Regions from separate parts of the Frankia casuarinae genome, predicted to be linked through region 1. Evidence: predicted binding sites of a transcription regulator. Region 1 holds the regulator's gene; the other holds the start of a gene.
What was found. The regulator LexA, encoded in region 1, represses DNA repair genes until DNA is damaged. The targets are predictions, from matches to a motif close to CGAACNNNNGTTCG.
Positions count from the first base shown of each region.

Region 2: FRANCCI3_RS14220 (HNH endonuclease signature motif containing protein) is a predicted target of LexA. The motif match lies at 4,066-4,079, and genes of this name have one in related genera.

Region 1 is NC_007777.1:4,190,626-4,197,961, forward strand. It holds gene FRANCCI3_RS17700 (vitamin B12-dependent ribonucleotide reductase) at 1-1,725, opposite strand, end outside; gene nrdR (transcriptional regulator NrdR) at 2,050-2,595, opposite strand; gene FRANCCI3_RS17710 (LysM peptidoglycan-binding domain-containing protein) at 2,925-3,299, opposite strand; gene lexA (transcriptional repressor LexA) at 3,604-4,374, shown strand; gene hflX (GTPase HflX) at 4,440-5,900, opposite strand; gene FRANCCI3_RS28320 (helix-turn-helix domain-containing protein) at 6,349-7,017, shown strand; gene FRANCCI3_RS17730 (VOC family protein) at 6,948-7,336, opposite strand, start outside.
Region 2 is NC_007777.1:3,328,962-3,336,297, reverse strand. It holds gene FRANCCI3_RS14235 (MurR/RpiR family transcriptional regulator) at 1-709, opposite strand, end outside; gene FRANCCI3_RS14230 (homoserine O-acetyltransferase MetX) at 838-2,061, opposite strand; gene FRANCCI3_RS14225 (bifunctional o-acetylhomoserine/o-acetylserine sulfhydrylase) at 2,033-3,325, opposite strand; gene FRANCCI3_RS14220 (HNH endonuclease signature motif containing protein) at 4,112-5,581, shown strand; gene FRANCCI3_RS28575 (hypothetical protein) at 5,897-6,031, shown strand; gene FRANCCI3_RS14215 (ABC transporter substrate-binding protein) at 6,068-7,336, opposite strand, start outside.

The sequences.
Region 1 (7,336 bases):
CTGGTATTGCACGGAGGCGATGTCGCGCCCGCCGAGGTCCATGTCGAAGCCGGCGTCCCGCAACGCCCGGATCTTGTCTTCTTCCCGGGCCTTCGTCTCCACGAACTCGACGATGTCGGGATGATCGACGTCGAGCACGACCATCTTCGCCGCCCGCCGGGTCGCGCCACCGGACTTGATCGTACCCGCCGAGGCGTCGGCGCCGCGCATGAAGCTCACCGGCCCGGAGGCGGTGCCCCCGGAGGACAGCAGCTCCTTCGAGGACCGGATGCGGGACAGGTTGAGCCCGGCCCCGGAACCCCCCTTGAAGATCAGCCCCTCTTCCCGGTACCAGTTCAGGATCGACTCCATGGTGTCGTCCACGGAGAGGATGAAGCAGTTGTGCACACGGAGGCCGGCGGAGAGGTACTCGCCGCTGTCGGTCTGGATGTCGTAGACCGGCATCGGCCCGCGCGGCTCAATGCGCTCGATCTGCAACCGCTTCACCGGCTTCGCGGCCTGGCCGGGCTGATCGAACGACGCCTCCAGCTTCGCGGCCTTCACCGGATCGAGGAAGCCGATCTCGTCCGCGAACGTCCGCCGGTCACCGGCGTTCTGAATGCCCAGGCTCCAGAGGTCGTGGCGGTCGGGTCGCGGATCCGCCTCGCGGCGTACCCGCGCGAAGATGCCGAACCGGGCGAGCAAACCCTGCACCCCGCGAATGAGGCCCTCGCTGATCATGTCCAGCCCGATCAGCGTCGAGCGCTCCCGGCGGGACACGTAGCCATCGGCCTGGAACAGGCTGCGCAGATAAGCCGCGACAACGGGTAGCGGAGCATCATACAGCCGGGTCGGCACAGTCATCGCCTCGATGGTCAGCGAGGCGTTCGTACCGGCGTACCGACCAACAAAACCGTCCGCCTGCAGCCGGCCCGCGAGCGCCGCCTCGGCGATCTCCCGTGAAGTGATCTCACCCTCGCCCGGGGCGATGGTGCGATGCCACTCGAGGGTGTCCCCGGCCCGCAGCGCGCCGGCGGGGACGAAGGCCCCGGCACCCGCGGAGGTGCTCCGCCACACCAGATGATCGGCGGTGACGTCGAGCGCGTGACCGGCCCTCGTCCAGATCCGCAGGACGTCCTTGACGCCGTTGGACTTGGTCGCGATCACCTGGGTCAGACCGTGCGCGTCGAAGACCTTCATCCCCACCGCGTCCGTCTCCACCAAGGCGCCGATGGGAACCAGACCGGATGGCGTGCTGACGAGGGCGTCATAGGGCTGGCACGCCGAGACCTGCTGCGGCGCGGGGGTTCCCACGTTGAACCAGACCGGCGAGTTGAAGCTGAAGACCTGGTGGAGCAGCATCCAGGTCAGTTCGTGCTCGAAGATCTCGGCGTCGGTGTCCGAGGCGAAGTAGCCGTGCTCGCGGCCGGCCGCGCCGTAGGCGTGCACGACCCGATCGATCAACTGCCGCAGCGACCACTCCCGCCCCGGCGTGCCGGGCGCCCCACGGAAGTACTTGCTGGTAACGATGTTGGAGGCGTTCACCGACCAGAACTGCGGGAATTCCACTCCCCGCTGCTCGAAGTTGACCGAGCCGTCCCGCCAGTTGGTCATGACGACGTCCCGGGACTCCCAGGTGACCTCGTCGTACGGGTGGACGCCGGCGGTGGTACGTGACCGCTGGATCTTCAACCCACTCGCTTTCGCCGCTGACCTGCTCGGCTTCGTGCCGCGGCTGTCGGTCATGACGCTCCTCGTCTTCACTCGTCAGCTTCAACCTTCAACAATGTGTTGTGGGCATCCCCGCCCCAGGCCGCAGCCAGTGGACGTCGGGACGGTGCGGGGCCGGACCTCGACGCACGGCGGTGCCCGCGGGGACGAGCACGCGCACGGCAAACACACGCACGGCGAACGGCACCAGCCAGGTCGAGCCGGGCCGCATGCGTGCCGTCCGGGAGGTCCGCGGTCCTCGCACGGCCGCGACGCGGGATGTCACCCGTCGCCGGCGGGACCGGGCCGGCACGGCGAGCCAGGGCGATGTATGACGCTTTCGGTCGAGCGGTCCCGGCCCTACCTGCTATGCACCTGCTGGGTGCCGATCACCGGCGAGACATCGACGGCGCCACGCGGGACCGGTCGTGCTGGTCCATCCCGCGTGGTGGGAGGTCCGGCGGCCTCGGAGCGCAACGCGGCGATCGCGGACTCGAAGTCAGTCAACGACTCGAAGGCCAGGTACACCGAGGCGAAGCGGAGATAAGCCACCTCGTCGAGCTCACGGAGCGGACCGAGGATCGCCCGGCCGATCGCCTCCGCGGGCACCTCCGCCGACCCCGACGAGCGGACGGCGTCCTCTACCCGCTGCGCCAGAAGCGCGAGATCATCATCCCGCACCGGCCGGCCCTGGCAGGCCTTGCGGACACCGGCGATGACCTTGGCCCGGCTGAACGGCTCGGCCGCCCCACTGCGCTTGCGAACCTGAAGGGACGCCTCCTCCATCGTAGTGAACCGGCGACCGCAGGACAGGCAGGACCGCCTGCGGCGGATCGCCGAACCCTCCTCGGCCTCCCGACTGTCAACGACGCGACTGTCCGGATGCCGGCAGAACGGGCACCGCACGCGCTACGCCTCCTTCGCCCGCGCCGGAGCCGACCGCCCCGGACCGGGGATGAGGGACACCGTTGAGGACCCGGCATCCACGCCGGACAGACCACCTTGTGGATGGACCGCCAGCTCCCCGCGGAAGACCTGTGGAACAACCTGTGGATGACTTACACCCCGGTAAGCACCAGATGTTGTGTCCAAGGTAGCGCACGGCCCCAGAGATGAGGACAGCACCCCCGTATGGTCCGTGTGGTCCGCATCGCACGTGGCACCGCACGTGGACGAAAGACGACGGTGCGCGAGAACCCTGCGCCGAGACACTCGTGGACCCGGGAAGCCGGGCGTCAGGGAAGGAGTAACGACTGGCCCGGGGCGATCAGTGGTGACCGCAGGTGGTTCAGCCGCATCAGCCGGTCCACCATGACCCGGGTGTCGGCGCTCTCGTCGAGCGCCACTGCCACCTCCCACAGCGTCTCCCCCGGCATGACCAGATGGTGCCGCGGCGCCTCCGCGGTATCCGGCCCGGCAATCGACACCCCAGGCATGATCATGATTGCTACCGCCACGACGACCGCCACGACGATCGATACCACCACCACCCGACCCCGCCGGGTCAGCCGGAGCGGCGGGGGTGCGGGCGGGCGACCCGGCGGCCGATGACCCACCCGGTCCCTGGCCATCGACAGGTCGACGACCCGCGCCCTGTGTGCGGATCCCACGGCACCCTCCCGTTCCGACGACACCGAACACCGAAGATCGAACCTTCGTTCGATCGAACGCGTGGTCGATTGTCGCATCGGGAACCGGAAACCGCCAGGGACACGCTCGAACAGACGTTTGAGATTCTGCGACCCGCCGGTTACCGTCGAGTCGGTCGGGTGTGAACCGGGCGGTTTCCCCCGGTCACGGACGGCGGCGAGTCGGTGGGTGACCGCTTCCGGAGCGGGACGGTCCGCCGTGCGGTCGCCGGCCGGCCGGTGGCCGCACGGCGGAAGAAAAACGCGACGAGGAGAGCGGTAAGCGATGACTAGCCAAGGCAGGGGTACGCGCCGGGGCGGAACCCGCGGCAACGTGCGAGCCTTTCCCGAAGGCCCCACGGACGCGGGCCTGACCCCCCGGCAGCGCAGGGTGCTGGAGGTCATCCGGGCCGCGGTGGAGCGGCGCGGATATCCGCCCAGCGTGCGGGAGATCGGTGAGGCGGTCGGCCTCACCAGCACCAGTAGTGTGGCTCACCAGCTCAAGGTGCTCGAGGAGAAGGGCTACCTGCGGCGGGACCCGAACCGCCCGAGAGCGATGGAGGTGCTGACCGTCGAGCACCCCCGGCAACGCGCGGATGTGGGCGCGGGCGCGACGACGGTGGCGGGCACGATTCCCATCGTCGGTGAGGCGGCGCCGGGCACCACCGAAGGAAGCAAGTCGGACGCGGCCTACGTGCCGGTGCTGGGCCGGATCGCCGCCGGTGGCCCGATCCTGGCCGAGCAGGCGGTCGAGGACGTCTTCCCGCTACCCAGGGAGATCGTCGGCGAGGGCACTCTGTTCCTGCTCCGGGTCGTCGGCGACTCGATGATCAACGCGGCGATCTGCGACGGTGACTGGGTGGTCGTCCGCCAGCAGCCGGTCGCGGACAACGGGGAGATCGTCGCCGCAATGATCGACGGGGAGGCGACGGTCAAGCGTCTGCGGGTTCGGGACGGCAAGATCTGGCTACATCCGGAGAACTCGGCCTTCGCCGACATCCCCGGTGAGGATGCGACCATCCTCGGCCGGATCGTGGCTGTGCTCCGCAGGGTTTGATGTGGATCGGCCGGCCGCCCGGCGGGCGGCCGGCCGGGTTGCCTCGCGTCTGATCGCTCCTGGGCTCAGGCCCGGTAGGCGTGCAGCTCCGCCGCGAGTCCCGAGGAAACCCGGGCGGACAGCCGGGTACCGGTCTCGGTGTGCTCCATCGTGAGCACCTCGCCGTTCGCGTGCACCCGGGAGACCAAGTCGCCCCGGGTGTAGGGCACGAGCACGCGCATCTCCACGTCGGGATGCGGCACCCGGGCACAGAGCGCGTCGACCAGCGCGGCCAGCCCCTCGCCCGTGCGTGCCGAGACGAACACGGCGTCCGGGGCGAGCTGGCGCAACCCCGCGACGACCGTCGGCTCCACGGCGTCCACCTTGTTGACGACGATCAGCTCGGGAACGCCGCCCGCGTCGATGTCGTTGAGAACCTCGCGCACGGCGGAGATCTGCGCGGCCGGCTCCGGCGATGATCCGTCCACAACGTGCAGGATGAGATCGGCATCGGCGACCTCTTCCAGCGTCGAGCGGAACGCCTCGACGATCTGATGCGGCAGATGCCGGACGAATCCGACGGTGTCGGTCAGGGTGAAGGCCCGGCCGTCCGGCAGGGTCGCCCGCCGCACGGTCGGATCAAGGGTGGCGAACAGCGCGTCCTCGACCAGGACACCCGCGCCGGTCAGCCGGTTGAGCAGCGACGACTTACCGGCGTTGGTGTAACCGGCGATCGCCACGCTGGGGACCTCACCCCGCCGCCGGGCGGAACGCTTGGTCTCCCGCACGGTCGTCATCGCGGCGAGCTCGCGGCGCAACCGCGCCATCCTGGCCCGCAGCCGCCGACGATCGGTCTCGATCTTCGTCTCACCGGGACCACGGGTACCGATGGGCGCCCGGCCGCCGCCACTGGCCGCGGCCCGCGACATCGACTCACCCCACCCACGCAGCCGGGGCAGCATGTACTGCAACTGCGCGAGCTCGACCTGGGCCTTGCCCTCGCGAGAGGTCGCGTGCTGGGCGAAGATGTCCAGGATGAGGGCCGTCCGGTCGATGACCTTTACTTTGACGACCTCCTCCAGCTGCCGCAGCTGACCCGGGGTGAGCTCGCCATCGCAGACCACCGTGTCCGCGCCGGTCGCCGCGACGACCTCGGCGAGCTCGCGGGCCTTGCCCGAACCGACGTAAGTCGCGGCATCCGGCCGGTCGCGACGCTGCACGAGCGCGTCGAGCACCACCGAACCGGCGGTCGTGGCGAGCGCCGCGAGCTCCGCCATGGAGCTCTCGGCCGACCGCGGGGAACCCGACGTCCATACGCCGATGAGGACGACACGCTCCAGCCGCAGCTGCCGGTACTCGACCTCGGTGACGTCGTCGAGCTCGGTGGCGAGACCGGGAACCCGCCGCAACGCGGCGCGATCCTCCAGGTCGAAACCGTCCCCAGAATCGTCGAAGAAGTTCGGCAGGTAAGACGAATCGGCTTCGGTCAGCTTGATGAGGGATCTGTCGAGAGTGGACGCATCGAAGGCGTCAGCAGGAAGTGTCATACCATCCGTTCTCAACGCGGCCCGCTACCGCACCATTCCGCGATCATTCCGTGCCGCTTGCTCCGGCCGGGCCCCACGACCCGGTGGCCCGAGGAGGATCCGCCGGACCGGAAGACCCTGCCGCACTCGTGGCGCGCCTCCCCCTCGTTTCCCGGCGAATCCCGTCGCCAACCAGGGTCCCACGTCACCACGTCGATCGCGAACCGTTTTGCCGCCCCGCCGACGTAGCCTCTGCGACGTGTACCACGAGTACCACGAAAGACGGGCCCACCGCCTCGCCGCGACGATCTGGGACAGCTCGGGCCGCCCGACTCCCCCTGGACACCCCCCGGACACCACGCGGACGACGGCGGACCGGCATCCGGACCGCACCGGACCCTCGGACCGCACCGAGCGCACCGAGCGCACAGGTGTGGTGGGCAGTCGGCGAGTGTTGCCGGACGGATGCATGGACATCATCTGGAGTTCCGACGCCAATCTGATCGTCGCGGGGCCGGACACGGCGGCGAAGCTGGTGCGCTGGGCACCAGGCGTGCGGCACGTCGGGCTCCGCTTCGACTCGGGCTCTGGACCATCCCACCTCGGAGTGGCCGCGGACGAACTGCGCGACCAACGCGTCCCGCTCGCCGACCTGTGGGGCGACGGACCGGCGCAGCGACTCGCCGAGCGGCTCGCCATGGCCGCTGATCCCCTGGTCGCATTCGAGTCGTCGATCGCCGCCCGGCCCGTTCACCCGGCGCTCGTGGACCGGTTGGTTCCCGCCGTTCTGGCGGGTGCCCGCGCCCGGGCGCCTGTGGACGACCTCGCGCGCACAGTCGGGCTGAGCGAACGCCAGCTGCTGCGTCGCTGCCGGCGTGTCTTCGGATATGGCCCGAAGACGCTCGCCAGGATCCTCCGGATGCAGGACGCCCTGCACGCGGCGCGGGCCGGCATCCCGTTCGCGGTCGTGGCGGCCGAGGCCGGCTACGCCGACCAGGCGCACCTCGCCCGGGAGGTACGCGCGCTCGCCGGAGTTCCGCCGACTCACCTCATCCGAAATGTCAACGTTCAGGACGAGCTGGACGTCTCGGTGTCGGATGTCGCGGATGTCGCGGCCGCTACGGGCAGTGGGGCGTAGAGGTCGACGTGGTTGCCGTCTGGATCGAGCACGACCGCGTACCGCTGGCCCCAGAAGGCGTCCCAGGGCGGAAGGTGGCCGGCGTGACCGGCGCCGACGAGGTCGGCGTAGACCTCGTCGACCTCGTCCGGCGTGTCGCAGGCGAAGGCCAGCCCGACCCGCGGCGAGCCGGTACCCGCCGACCAGCGCGGATCAAAGGATCGGATGGTCGCCTCGCTGTCGAACGCGAGGCGCGGACCGCCGGGCAGCTGCACCTCGACGTGCGGCTGGGCGTCGGCCCCGGCGGGCAGGTCGAGGCCGAGCCGGCGGTAGAACGCCA
Region 2 (7,336 bases), 860 kb from region 1:
TGATGTCGGCGATCTCGGCCAGGGGACCGGCCGTGTAGCTGGTGATGCCGATGACGGCGGCGCCCGCGGTCCGGGCCGCCTCCGCGGCCCGCAGACTCGGCTCGTTCGCTCCGCTGCTCGTGATAACCAGGCAGACGTCCGAGGGCGCGAGCAGGCGGGCGGTGAGTTCCTGGGCGATCGAGTCGCCCGGCGCCTCGGCCGGCCGGCCCATACCCAGGAAGCGCAACGCCGCGTCCTGGGCGACCGGAGCCGATCCGCCGTTGCCGATGACGAGCAGCCGGTCGGCCCGGTCCAGCAGGTCCACGGCGGGCGCGAGACGGGACCGGTCCAGCGGGCCGAGCGCGTCGGCGAGCACCGCGGTCGCCGCGCCGAAGACGGTGTCCACCAGGCGCTCGACCGGGTCGGCGGCGTCCGTTCGGCCGATCTCACCGCGCAGCGCCGCGGCCCCGCTCTCCCGGGCGAGCTCGACGCGGAAATGCTGGAATCCGCGGAAGCCGAGATGTTGGCAGGCGCGCACCACCGTGGCCGTCGATGTTCCCGCGGCCTCCGCGAGCTGCGCAGCGGACCATTCGACCACGTCCCCCGGACGGGCCAGACACACTTCGGCCACCCGCTGCTCGCTCGGGAGCAGGCCTGGCAGGGCCGCGCGGATGGTGGCGAACAGCCCGCCCGGGCGGGCACCCGGCGGACCGGCGGAGGGGGTCACCATGCAGCGGTTCATACACGCTCAAGGTGACGGGCCGGGGTGCCGTGCCGTCAACGTGCCGCGCCGTGCCGTCAGAGTGCCGCGCGGTGCCGTCAACGTGCGGATAAACTGTGCGGATAATCAGTTCCGGGTCAGGCCGTCCGGAGGGCGTCGTGGACGATTGCGGCGACCTGCTCGGTCTCGATCAGAAACCCGTCGTGCCCGCGCCGCGAGTGGACGACGCGCAACGGCGCGCCGACGCGCTCGGCGATGTACTCCTGCAGATGGAGGGGATAGAGCCGGTCGGAGTCGACCCCCGCGACGGTGAACGGCACCGGGCAGGACCGTAGCGCCGACGCGCGCCCCCCGCGCCCCCGGCCGACGTCCTGGGTCATCATCGCCCGGGTCAGTGCGACGTAAGTGCCGGCGTCGAACCGAGCGGCCAGCTTGCCGGCATGGTGGTCGAGGTAGGAGGCGACCTCGAACAACCCGTCGGGCCGGGTCCGATCCGCGAACCGCTCCTCCAGTTCGGCCTCGCTGCGATAGCTGATCTGGGCCACCCGCCGGGCCAGACCCATGCCGGCGTCCGGGCCGCGTCCGCCGGGCCGGCCGTGGTAGTCGCCGCCGTTCCAGGCCGGGTCGTCGATGATCGCACGAAGCTGCACCGCGGACAACCCGATCTGCTCCGCCGTCGCAGCCGCGCCGCAGGCCAGGACCACGGCGTGGTCGACCCGGTCGGGATGGCCGACAGCCCACTCCAGGGCCCGCATGCCCCCCATCGAGCCGCCGACCACCGCGGCCCAGCGCCGGATGCCGAGCGCGTCGGCGACGGCGACCTCCACCGTGACCTGATCGGAGATCGTGATCTCGGGCCATCGGCCGCCCCAGGGTCGGCCGTCCGGCGCGGGACTGGCTGGCCCGGTCGTGCCCTGACAGCCGCCCAGCACATTCGGACAGACCACGAAGAGGCGATCGGTATCGAGGGCCCGCCCAGGCCCGATCAGGCCATCCCACCAGCCTGGGGTGGGATGGCCCGGCCCGGGCGGGCCGACGGCGTGACTGTCCCCGGTGAGCGCGTGCAGGACCAGCACCGCGTTGGTGGCCGCGGCGTCGAGGCGGCCCCACGTCTCGTAGGCCACCGTCACGCCGGGCAGGATGCCGCCGCGTTCCAGCTGCAGCGGTCCCGGCAGGTCGACGAACCGGCGCCGTCCCACCGGGTCGATCCCGGCGCGCCATGCCCCGGAGGCGGGCGGTGGCGTCGGCGGTATCGGTTGGACCGTCGGCGGTATCGGTTGGACCGTCGGCGGTACCGGTTCGACCGAAAGGGCCGCACCGGTGCCACGCGACTCAGCTCTTGGCCGCACGGAACCCGGCATCGAGGTCGGCCAGGATGTCGTCGATCCCCTCGATGCCGACCGACAGGCGGACGAGATCCGGGGTGACCCCGGTCGCGGTCTGCTCGGCCTCGGTGAGCTGGGAGTGCGTCGTCGTCGCGGGATGGATAATCAGTGAGCGGACGTCGCCGACGTTCGCCAGATGGCTGAACAGCTCGACCCCCTCGACGAACTTCTTCCCGGCCTCGGCGCCACCGACGATGCCGAAGGACAGGATCGCGCCGGCGCCGCGGGGGAGCACCTTCTGCGCCCGGGAGTACCACCGCGACGATGGCAGGCCCGGGTAGGCCACCCAGCTCACCTCGTCGCGCGCATCGAGCCACTCGGCGACCCGCCGGGCGTTCGCGGTGTGCCGCTCGATCCGCAGCGACAGCGTCTCCAGACCCTGGAGCAGCAGGAACGAGTTGAACGGGGAGATCGCCGGGCCGAGGTCGCGCAGTAGCTGCACTCGTGCCTTGGCGATGTACGAGCCGTGACCGAGCGCGTCCCAGTAGACTAGACCGTGGTAGCTCGGGTCGGGAGTGGTGAAGTTCGCGAACCGGCCGGAGGCGCCGAAGTCGAACCGGCCGCCGTCGACGATGACGCCGCCGATCGCGGTGCCGTGGCCGCCGATGAACTTCGTCGCCGAGTGGACGACGATGTCCGCGCCGTGCTCCAGCGGCCGGTACAGATAGGGCGTCGCGAGGGTGTTGTCAACGATGAGCGGGATCCCGTGCGCGTGGGCGACCTCGGAGATCCCGACGGTGTCGAGGACGTCGCCGCGGGGGTTGCCGATCGTTTCCCCGTAGAACGCCTTCGTGGTGGGCCGTACCGCCGCCCGCCACTCCTCGAGATCATCGGGATCGCCGACGAAGGAGACCTCGATGCCCAGCTTCGGCAGGGTGTAGTGGAACAGGTTGTACGTCCCGCCGTACAGGCTGGCCGAGGAGACCACGTGGTCGCCGGCCTCGGCCAGGTTCAGGATCGCCAGCGTCTCCGCGGCCTGCCCCGACGCCGCCGCGAGCGCCCCGATCCCACCTTCGAGGGCGGCGATGCGCTGCTCGAAGACGTCCTGAGTGGGGTTCATGATCCGGGTGTAGATGTTTCCGGGCTCACCGAGGGCGAACAGAGCGGCGGCGTGGTCGGTGTCGCGGAAGACGTAGCTGGTGGTCTGGTAGATCGGCACGGCTCGGGCGCCGGTCGCCGGGTCCGGCTGGGCTCCCGCGTGGATCTGCTGGGTCTCGAACGACCAGCTCTCGGTGCTCATAGGGTGATTCTCCCCGGGTCGAAGTCGGTGTTCGGTGTCAGTGGTGTTGGCGGTGTTGGCGGTGTTGGCGGTGTCGGCGGTGGGGTGCCGGCGTGTCGGCGGTGTACTGGGCGCCGGCGTGTCGGCGGTGTACTGGGCGCCGGCCGTGGGGCGCTGGCCGGGCACCGATGCCTCTGCGACTAATCCGCGATGGCTGTCCTCGTCCGCGGTTCCTCACGGTTGCTCGCGCGGTGCGGCGGTGGACGGTCCGGCTGCCGAACCGGGCCGCTTCCCCGGGGCCCGGTCGGAATGCCTAAGATCGTGTGGTACGGAAAAGGTCAGGAGCCTGGACACAGCCCGTCGAAGGCGGCCGTGCGGGATGGGTGACCATTCGGTGTACCGATGTTCGGGCATCCCCCCGAACATCGCAGAGCGGCGCGCAACCGTCCCGGATATCCGGCATACGACCTCACGGCTTCGACGCTAGCAGCGTGTCGGGTCGTTGTCCGCGGCGGGTGCAGATTTTCCACCGGAGAAGTGAACAATCGCAGGCGCGGGATGGGCTCTGGACCGTGCTCGAGGCCGTGCCCCGGGCTGCCGGGGGAGTCGAGGGCGGCCCGGGCGGGGTGCGGGGACGGTCCCGGCCGGCAGGCCGCCGGCCATACACGTGAAGCCGAGGGCGACCGGGATCTTCGCGCAGGGCGCGCACCAGCACGCCGGTCCTCATTTCCGCTACGACCACAGCACCTAGTTACGGCAATCGAACATGAGTTCGACATCGGGGGTTGTGTGATCTACGCTTGATCCATGACCATCACTGCCGGCCCGGCCCTCGGGCAGCATTTGGTGCCGTCGGGTTTGGCGGTAGTGGCCGAGCAGGTCGGCGGCCTGTTGGACGCGCCGGTGTGGTCGTTGTCGGATGCCGAGTTGTACGGCGCCCTGGACGACTGTTCGGTGGAGCTGGCCCGCCTGGCCGCGGTACGGCTCGCGCTGGTGCGAGAGGCCCACGGCCGGAACCTGGCCGTGCGGGAGGGGGCTACCAGCACCGCGGCGCTGCTGCGGGAACGGCTGCGGATCCGGCCGGGGGACGCCCATCGCCTGGTCGATCTGGCCCTGGCCCTGGCCGTGGACGGACCGCTGAGTGCCACCGGTGCGGCCCTGGCCGCCGGCGCGATCACGGTCGAGCAGGCGGTCGAGGTCCGCACGACGATCCGTTCTCTCCCCCGCGGCCTGGACGCGCAGGTGTACACCGCGGCGGAGGCATCCCTGCTGGAGCTGGCCCGGATGTTCGACCCCCGCGAACTGGCCCGTCTTGGCCGGCACCTGCGGGAACAACTCACCCGCATCGACACCAGCCCCGGCGGCGACGGCCCCGCCAACACCGGCAGCCAGAACGGCGACCGTGAGGGCGCCGACTCCGGCACGTCTCCCGGCCCCGCAGGGGGCCCGGCCGGCGATGACAACCAGAACCCCGGCAACGACAACCAGGATTCGGGCAACGGCAACCAGGATTCGGGCGACGCCCCCGCGGATCGGCGCGGCCTGTGGATCACCGATCTGCCCGGGGGTAGCACCCGTATCACCGGCGAACTCGACGCCGAAGCCGCCGCGCTCCTACGCAGCGCACTTGACCCGCTGGCCAAACCCCGCCCCGCCGACGACGGCACCCTCGACCCCCGCACACCTGCACAGCGCCGCGCCGACGCCCTCGTCGACCTCCTTCACCGCACCCTCGCCACCGCAGCCCTGCCCGTCACCGGCGGCGTGCGCCCCCACCTCACCGTCACCGTCTCCTGGACGGCACTACTCGGCCAGGGAGGTACGCCCGCCACCACCAGTTGGGGTCAACCCCTGCCGGCCAGTGTCCTGCGCCGGCTGGCCTGTGACGCCACGGTCACCCGCGTCGTCTTCGATGCGGCGAGCGTCCCCCTCGACGTCGGACGGGCCCACCGCACCGCACCCGCGGACCTACGCCGCGCCGTCATCGCCCGAGACGTCTGCTGTTCATTCCCGGGGTGTGATCGGCCGCCGTCATGGTGCGAAGTTCACCACGTTCGTCATTGGATAGACGGTGGAAGAACCTCACTTGACAATCTGGTACTACTGTGTGGATATCATCACAGGCTCATCCACCATCACGGCTGGATCGTCCGAATCGGCCACGATCGCCGGCCCGAATTCATCCCTCCGCCCTGGGTCGACTCCGACCAGATACCCCGACGCAACCCCTACAGCCGACATACCTCCGATCTCCTCCGTGCGGCAACAGTTGCATAGACCGGCTCATAGCTGAAGGAAGGTCCGAATTTGAAGGACCAGCTCAAAAACCTCCAGAATATCCTCGCTCGCGCTGCCGTGAACGGCGCTACACGACGAGCCTGTCGTCCGACTTCCCGGAGTGGCTCGCGTGGCGCCGTCGCCAGCACCACCTGGCCGCCAGGTGCGCGCCGCCAGGTATGCGCCGCCGGCGGCTCCAGGGCTCGCGTACAGGAGTCTCCGGGAGAGGGTCGCCCAGACCGCCACCATGGTCAGCAGTCCGGTGACGGCTTCGCCCAGCGGCCACGGCGCCGCGGCCACGGCGCCGAGCCCGGTGTGGCAGGCGGTGTGCTCGCCGTCCTCGAACTCGACGGACGCGCGGCCCGGTTCCGGCTGGAGAAGACCGAGCCGGACGGCACCCCCGGCGGCCTCGATCCGGTGCTGGTGGCGGATCTCGCGCCGGCGAGGTGATCCGTGGACGGGTCAGGGGGAGAACGATCCGGGTACCTACTCGTTCCGTGTCCGTGTCCTGGTCCTGGTCCCCGGCGTCGACTGTGACGCCGACGTCGCCCTCGATGATGGGTGTCCGACAGTCGTCACGGCCGTCCCCGGCGCGGGCCACTTGACCGTCGTCGTGGCCAGGTCGCGGGGGTAGACGGTTCTGAATGTCGTACCGGTGGTCTGTTCGATCGCTGTTGCGGAAAGTGTGTTCTGGTGGGTTCCGTCGAAATGGACGCCGTTCCACGGCATGATGGTCGAACTCGCGGGTAGATTCAGGGCGGTCAACGCGGAGCGGACCAGTTCACGATCCGTACTGCCCGCGTCATCGATTGCCTGCGCGATCGTGGTCATGGCGGTGAAGGCCTCGGCCGCATTCTCGGTCATCGGCGCCCCGAAATCGTGCAGATAGCGGTCGATTACTCTCGCGGCCAGCGGATTGGCCCGGGCGATGGGCATCGACCAGGCGACCTGGCGGCTGACCCGATCGGCGAACTCGGGAACCGCGGCGAGTCGGGCGGCCTCCGCCGGGTCGCCGTACACGACAACCGCGGGCGGTATGTATCCACCATCCCGGAAAGTGTTTCCCAGAATTGCGCCCTGACCGGGAGAAATATTCGTCAGTACAATGTCGGGTGCAGTGGCTTGCAGGGCGCCGACAGCGGCGGCCAGATCGCCCGTACCCGGCTGGCCCGTACCCGGCTGGTAGGCCACGCTCGCCACGATCGGGTAACCGGTCTCCTCGGCGAACTCCGCCACGGTCGCCTGCATATCGAGGCCGGTGGCGTCGTTGGTGTAGAGCAGGGCGACGCGTCGGCGTTCCTGGCCCGGCTGCTCGGCGTCACGCAGCAGGGACAGGAAGGCGCCGCCGTAGTCGGCCGCGTCGGGTCCGATCCGGAAGAACCAGCTCAGCCCACGTTCGGTCAGCGCCGTCAGCGACGGGCCCCCGCTGACGAACGGGATCCGCAGGCGTTCGGCCCGCTGGCTGGCTTCCAGGGTGGCGTCGGGGGTGAACGCGCCGACGATGCCCACGACGCCGTGGTCGGTCGCCAAGCGTGACGTGGCGTCCGCGGTCTGGCGCGGATCGCTACTTGTATCCAATGTCACAACAGAAAGGTGGGCCCGGCCGGCTGGCCCCCAGAGGTCTCTGGTCCCGTCGCTCGCCCAGCTTTCGCCGGCGTTGATGAGACGGCTGGCGAGCTCTGCTCCGCGTTGTGCGTCACGCCCCGTCTCGGTATCGCCATGGGTCATGGGGGCGAGCAGTCCGATCTTGACCTC